Regions from separate parts of the Mesorhizobium sp. P160927 genome, predicted to be linked through region 1. Evidence: predicted binding sites of a transcription regulator. Region 1 holds the regulator's gene; the other holds the start of a gene.

Evidence for each region. The regulator PhoB, encoded in region 1, activates phosphate uptake and scavenging genes when phosphate is short. The targets are predictions, from matches to a motif close to TGTCATNNANCTGTCAT.
Region 2: AC3CB8_RS05130 (DUF1045 domain-containing protein) is a predicted target of PhoB. The motif match lies at 1,434-1,450, and genes of this name have one in related genera.

Annotation. Positions count from the first base shown of each region.
Region 1 covers NZ_JBYMDW010000001.1:246,740-250,147, forward strand. The annotation lists gene AC3CB8_RS01215 (ROK family protein) at 1-958, shown strand, start outside; gene phoB (phosphate regulon transcriptional regulator PhoB) at 961-1,650, opposite strand; gene phoU (phosphate signaling complex protein PhoU) at 1,670-2,377, opposite strand; gene pstB (phosphate ABC transporter ATP-binding protein PstB) at 2,403-3,206, opposite strand; gene pstA (phosphate ABC transporter permease PstA) at 3,203-3,408, opposite strand, start outside.
Region 2 covers NZ_JBYMDW010000001.1:1,010,128-1,013,535, forward strand. The annotation lists gene iolE (myo-inosose-2 dehydratase) at 1-240, shown strand, start outside; gene AC3CB8_RS05120 (DUF3329 domain-containing protein) at 303-521, shown strand; gene iolB (5-deoxy-glucuronate isomerase) at 526-1,338, shown strand; gene AC3CB8_RS05130 (DUF1045 domain-containing protein) at 1,490-2,197, shown strand; gene AC3CB8_RS05135 (alpha-D-ribose 1-methylphosphonate 5-triphosphate diphosphatase) at 2,233-3,372, shown strand; gene phnN (phosphonate metabolism protein/1,5-bisphosphokinase (PRPP-forming) PhnN) at 3,369-3,408, shown strand, end outside.

The sequences.
Region 1 (3,408 bases):
GAATTTCCTCTCCGTCGCCGTCATCGACTACGCCGGCCAGGTGATATCGGAGGAGCAGCGCCGGCTGGACACGCTGACCATGTCGCGCGAGGCGCTGATCGGCGAATGCGTGGCCATCGTCCGGCGCCGCCTCGAGGATCCCGACCTCGACGTCGCCAGCATCGCCCGCATCGCGCTGGCGATCCAGGGCATCACCGACACCGAGGCGCGCGCCATGCTGTGGTCGCCGATCACGCCCCAGACGGACATTGCCTTCGCCGATATACTCGAAGCCGAATTCGGCATCCCCGCCACCATGGAGAACGACTGCAACATGATGGCGGTGGCGCTGCGCTGGCGCGACCCCGAGCGCTACCGCGACGACTTCATCGCCATCCTGCTCTCGCACGGCATCGGCATGGGCCTGGTGCTGAAGGGCGAGCTGTTCACAGGCACCCATTCCTCGGGCGGCGAGTTCGGCCACATGATCCATCGCCCGGGCGGCGCGCTCTGCCGCTGCGGGCGGCGCGGCTGCGTCGAGGCCTATGCCGGCAACTATGCCATCTGGCGCAATGCAGGACAGATGGGTGAGGACGCCAAACCGGTCGACGTCAGCGACGCCGACATGCGTGCATTGGCGGCCACGGCGCGCGAAAGAGACGGACCGGAACGCGAGGCCTATCGCAAGGCCGGGGAGGCGCTGGGCTATGGGCTTGGCAGCCTGTTCGCGCTGATCGATCCGGCGCCCGTTGCGATGGTCGGCGTCAGCGCCGCCGCCTTCGATCTGATCGAGCCGGCCTTGCGCGAGGCCATCGCCCAGACCGCCGGCGGCCAGCATTCGACGTCGATTTCCTTCGATACAGAGCCGAACGAATTGCCGCTGATCCGCGAGGGCTGCGCCATGCGCGCGCTCACCTTCGTCGACCAGGAGATCTTCGCGCCGGGCATGCAGGTGAGATCCGGCAAGAACGTGGCCTGATCTCAATCCTCGCGGATCGCGTAGCCTGCGCCACGGATGGTGCGTATCACATCGGGCATGCGGCCATTGTTTACCGCCTTGCGCAGGCGGCCGACATGCACATCCACGGTGCGCTCGTCGATGTAGATCGTCTCGCCCCAGACATTGTCGAGCAACTGGCTGCGCGAGAATACGCGGCCGGGATGGCGCATCATGAACTCGAGCAGGCGGAACTCGGTCGGTCCGAGCCGGATCTCGCTCTTCTTGCGATAGACCCGGTGCGATTCGCGGTCGAGCACGATGTCGCCGACCTTGAGCACGCTGGACAACACTTCCGGCTTGGCGCGGCGCAGCAGCGCCTTGACCCGGGCCATGAATTCCGGCGTCGAGAACGGTTTGACCAGATAGTCGTCGGCGCCGGTCGAGAGGCCGCGCACGCGGTCGCTCTCCTCGCCGCGCGCCGTCAGCATGATGATCGGCAACCGCTCCGTCTCGGGCCGCATACGCAGGCGCCGACAGAGTTCGATGCCGGAAACCGCCGGCACCATCCAGTCGAGCACCAGGAGGTCGGGCACGTTTTCCTGGAGGCGGATCTCGGCTTCGTCGCCGCGTGTCACCACCTCGACCTGGTAACCCTCGGACTCCAGATTGTAGCGGAGGAGCACGCCCAGCGGCTCCTCGTCCTCCACCACCATGATGCGTGGCGCGATCATCGATTGATCATCCCTGCCGTCAAGCCGCCGGCACCGACATCGCCGTCTCGTCCTGCTTCGGACGGTTGGCGGGCAGTTGCGTGCCGGTCAGCACATAATACGCATTCTCGGCAATGTTGGTCACATGGTCGCCGATGCGTTCGAGATTCTTGGCGCAGAACAAAAGATGCGTGCAAGCAGTGATGTTGCGGGGATCCTCCATCATGTAGGTCAGGAGTTCGCGGAAGACCGAAGTGTATTTGACATCGATGCGTTCGTCGTCATTCCTGAGCTTGGCGAGGGCGGCGGCATCGCCGGCCGCATATTCCTCGACCACGCCCTGCACCTGGATCAGCACCAGCTGCGCCATGGAGTCTATGGAATGCGACAGGTCGCGCGGCGTGGCGGTGAGGCCGACGGAGCCGACGCGCTTGGCGATGTTCTTGGCAAGGTCGCCGATGCGTTCGAGATCGCCCGCCATGCGGATCGAGCCGACCACATGACGCAGATCGTCGGCCATCGGCTGGCGCTTGGCGATCAGGGTGATGGCGCGATCATCGAGTTCGCGCTGGCGCGCGTCCATGATGGCGTCGTCGGAGACGACGCGCTGTGCCAGCGCGTTGTCGGAATTCAGCAGCGCCTTGGTGGCGCCGCCGACCATAATGCCGGCGAGATCGCCCATGTCGCTGATCAGCCTGCTGATCTGTCCGAGATCCTCGTCGAAGGCTGCGACTGTGTGTTCGGCCATGATCCTGGTCCTCGTATGCGTGAGATCAGCCGAAGCGGCCGGTGATATAATCCTGCGTGCGCTTCTCGCGAGGCGACGTGAAGATCTTCTCGGTCTTGTCGAATTCGACCAGCTCGCCCAGATACATGAAAGCCGTCTGCTTCGAGACGCGCGCGGCCTGCTGCATGTTGTGGGTGACGATGACGATTGTGTAGTCGGCTTGCAACTCGTCGATCAATTCCTCGATCTTCGCGGTCGACAATGGGTCGAGCGCCGACGCCGGCTCATCGAGCAGGATGACCTCCGGCTTCACCGCCACCGTGCGGGCGATGCAAAGCCGCTGCTGCTGGCCGCCGGACAGGCTGAGGCCGCTGGCATTGAGCTTGTCCTTGACCTCGTTCCAGAGCGCGGCGCGTTTCAACGCCTGCTCGACACGGCCGTCCATCTCGGCCTTGCCGATCTTCTCATAGAGCCGGACGCCGAAGGCGATGTTCTCATAGATCGACATCGGGAACGGCGTCGGCTTCTGGAACACCATGCCGATCTTGGTGCGCAACAGGTTGAGGTCCTGCGAGCGGTCGAGAACGTTCTGGCCGTCGAGCAGCACCTGACCCTCGGCGGTCTGCTTGGGGTAGAGCTCGTAGATGCGGTTGAAGACGCGCAGCAGCGTCGACTTTCCGCAACCCGACGGTCCGATGAAGGCAGTCACGCTGCGCTCGGGCAGCGACAAGGTGATGTCCTTCAGCGCCTTCGACTGGCCGTAGTAGAAATTGAGGTTCTTGACCTCGATCTTCGCCTTGGCGGCTGCCTCGGCGGCAATCGTCATGTCTGGAGACAACATCTGGCTCATTTGTCCTCTCTGCGTCCGGTCAGGCTGCGCGCGAAGATGCTGAGCGCGAGAACCGTCAATGTGATTATGAGTGCGCCGGTCCAGGCCAGTTGCTGCCATTCCTCGTAGGGGCTGAGAGCGAACTGGAAAATGGTGACCGGCAGGCTGGCCATCGGCGCGTTGAGGTTGCTCGACCAGAACTGGTTGTTCAGCGCCGTGAAAA
Region 2 (3,408 bases), 760 kb from region 1:
TTCCTCGATGCGGTGGCGCTCGGCGCCTTCACCGTGCCGGGCGACGGATCGCTCGATTTCGGCGCCATCGTGCAGCGCTTCGCCGACCATGGCTATGAAGGCTGGTTCGTGGTCGAGGCTGAACAGGACCCGAAGAAGAACCCGCCGTTGAAGATGGCGCAGGTTGGCCACAGGGAGCTGATGCGGGTGATGACATCAGCCGGCTACACGGTGGAGACGCAAGGTTTTCCGAATGCCTGAAGACTGGATTCGCCGTGAGGCGCGGTCTATCTGAGGACGGATTGCTGAATTCGGATGGCGCGATGAAAGATTATGAACACCCGTTCTTCCGCCCGCTGTGGCGGCGCATCGCCGTCGTGGCCGTCTGCCTGATCTGGTCGGTGATCGAGTTCGCGTCCGGCACGCCGTTCTGGGGCGTCATCGCGCTCGGTTTTGCCGGCTACGCCATCTGGCAGTTTTTCTATCTCTACAAGCCGGTGGACGAGAGCAAGGCCGCAAGCGAGACCGAACCGAAGGAGTAACCCGATGTCGAAACTGCTCGTCAAAGCCGACAAGGGCCATGGCCGCGTCGCCCATGTGACGCCGAAAAGCGCCGGCTGGACCTATGTCGGTTTCGACCTGCATCGGCTGAAGCCGGGCGAAAACGCGTCGGGAAAGACGGAAGACCGCGAAGTCTGCCTGGTGTTCGTGACCGGCAAGGGTACCGTGAAAGCCGGCGGCAAGGATCTCGGCCTGCTCGGCGAGCGCATGTCGCCCTTCGATGGCAAGCCGTGGTCGGTCTATGTGCCGCAGGGATCGGACTGGTCGGTGACGGCCGATACCGAGCTGGAACTTGGCGTCTGCTCGGCGCCCGGTCTTGGCGGCGGCCTGCCGGTCCGGGTGATCGGACCGGGCGATCTCGGCCAGGAGGTGCGCGGCAAGGGCACCAACACGCGCTACGTCACCAACATCCTGCCGGAAGGCCAGCCGGCCGACTCGTTGCTGGTCGTCGAGGTCATCACGCCCGGCGGTCACACGTCGAGCTACCCGCCGCACAAGCACGACCAGGACAACCTGCCTGCCGAGTCCTATCTCGAGGAAACCTACTACCATCGCCTCAACCCGCCGCAGGGCTTTGCCTTCCAGCGCGTCTACACCGATGCCGACAAAAGCGGACATCGCGCGCTGGACGAAGCCATGGCGATCGAGGATGGCGATGTGGTGCTGGTGCCCAAGGGCTATCACCCCTGTGCCGCCTGCCACGGCTATGACCTCTATTACCTCAACGTGATGGCCGGACCGAAGCGGACGTGGAAATTCCACAATGCTCCCGAGCACGAATGGTTGATGAAGGCCTGACCGTGTCGCCGTCCGGTCGAACTTATTGGTCCAGCTTGGAAAAATCGTCGGCTAAGGACCCGAAGTGTCGATTTGCCTTCTAAAACCCGTCAAAGCTTCGTCAATCCGTCATGGAAATCACCTATGGCAACAGTTCTGACGAGGACTTCCCATGCGTTATGCCATTTATTTCACCCCCCGGCAGGACGAGCCGCTGGCGCGCATCGCCGCGAATTGGCTGGGCCGCGATCCGTTCGGCGCCGCGACAAGGCCGGTTGAGGCCGTTGCCGATCTGTCGGCGGCGGAAGTGGCCTTCCACACCGCTTCGGCGCGCCGCTATGGCTTTCACGCGACGCTGAAGGCGCCCTTCCACCTGGCTGCGACGGAGACCGAAGCCTCGCTCCGCGCGGCGCTGGATCATTTTGCCGAGGTTACGCCTGTCGTCACGATCCCGCGCCTGGTCGTCAGCCAGATCGACAGCTTCTTCGCGCTGGTGCCGGATGGTCCGCTGCCGCCGCTCAACCGCTTCGCCGACGATGTGGTACGCGATTTCGATCGGTTTCGCGCGCCGCTGTCCGAGGCCGAGATCGAGCGGCGCAGCCCGGATTCGCTGAAGCCGGTCGAGTTTCGCAATCTCTGCCAATGGGGCTATCCCTATGTCTTCGAGACCTTCCGCTTCCACATGACCCTGTCCGGGCGGGCCGGCCCACGGGAAAGCCCTCGCCTGCGCGCCGCCATCGACAGCCTTTTCGCCGATGTGTTGCGCCAGCCCGTGCTCGTGGACGCGCTGACATTGTTTATCGAACCCGAGCCCGGTGCGCCGTTCATGGTGCTTTCCCAGCACGCGCTCGGACGCCGCCCGGCCCGAAAAATCGCCTGAACGAAACCCGACTGCAAGACCAAGGACTACCCGCAATGACCGCCGAAACTGTTCTTTCCAACGCCCGCATCGTTCTTGCCGACGAGATCGTCGAAGGCTCACTGGTGCTGCGCGATGGCTTGATCGCGGGCATCGATGCCGGTTCGGCCCGGACCGGCGAGGACATGGGCGGCGACTTCATCATTCCAGGGCTGGTCGAACTCCACACCGACCATCTCGAGGGCCATTATGCGCCGCGGCCGAAAGTGCGCTGGAACCCGATCGCCGCGGTGCTCGCCCATGACGCGCAGGTGGCGACCGCCGGCATCACGACCGTGCTCGATGCCTTGCGCGTCGGCATGGACGAGGACGCCGACCTGACATTGGACGACATACGCAAGCTGGCCGATGCGATCGAGGACAGCGTCGCGCAGGATCGTTTGCGGGCCGATCACTTCCTGCACCTTCGCTGCGAGGTTTCAGCGCCGGATTGCCTCAACGCATTCGCCAATTTCGACGGTGACGAACGAGTCAAGCTGGCGTCGCTGATGGACCACGCACCGGGCCAGCGCCAGTTCGTCAATCTTGAAACCTATGCCTACTACTACCAGCGCAAGCTGAAACTCTCGGATCGCGATTTCCAGAAATTCTGCGAGAAGCGGATGGACGAATCGTCACGCAACTCCGGGCCGAACCGCGTCTTCATCGCCGCCGCCTGCCGGGAGCGCGGCATCGTGCTCGCCAGCCACGACGATGCGACGTCGGCTCATGTCGAGGAGGCCATCGAGCAGGGTGTGCGGGTCGCCGAGTTCCCGACCACCGAGGAAGCGGCGCGTGCCTCGAAGGCCGCCGGGCTTGGGGTGCTGATGGGGGCGCCCAATGTCATGCGCGGCGCCTCGCATTCGGGCAATGTCTCGGCACGCACCTTGGCCAGTGACGGCCTGCTCGACATCCTGTCGTCCGACTACATTCCCTTCAGCCTGATCCAGTCGGCCTTCTTCCTCGGCGACATGGTCGAAGGTATTTCGCTGCCGCGGGCCGTCGCCATGGTTTCGAAGAACCCGGCGCGGGCCGTCGGCCTCGACGACCGCGGCGTCATCGAGCAGGGCCGTCGCGCCGATCTGGTGCGCGTGCGCGTCGACGATCATGTTCCGGTCGTACGCACCGTCTGGCGGCAGGGATGCCGGGTGGCATGATGGTGTCGGCCTCGATCGAGCGCGAACTGTCCGCCG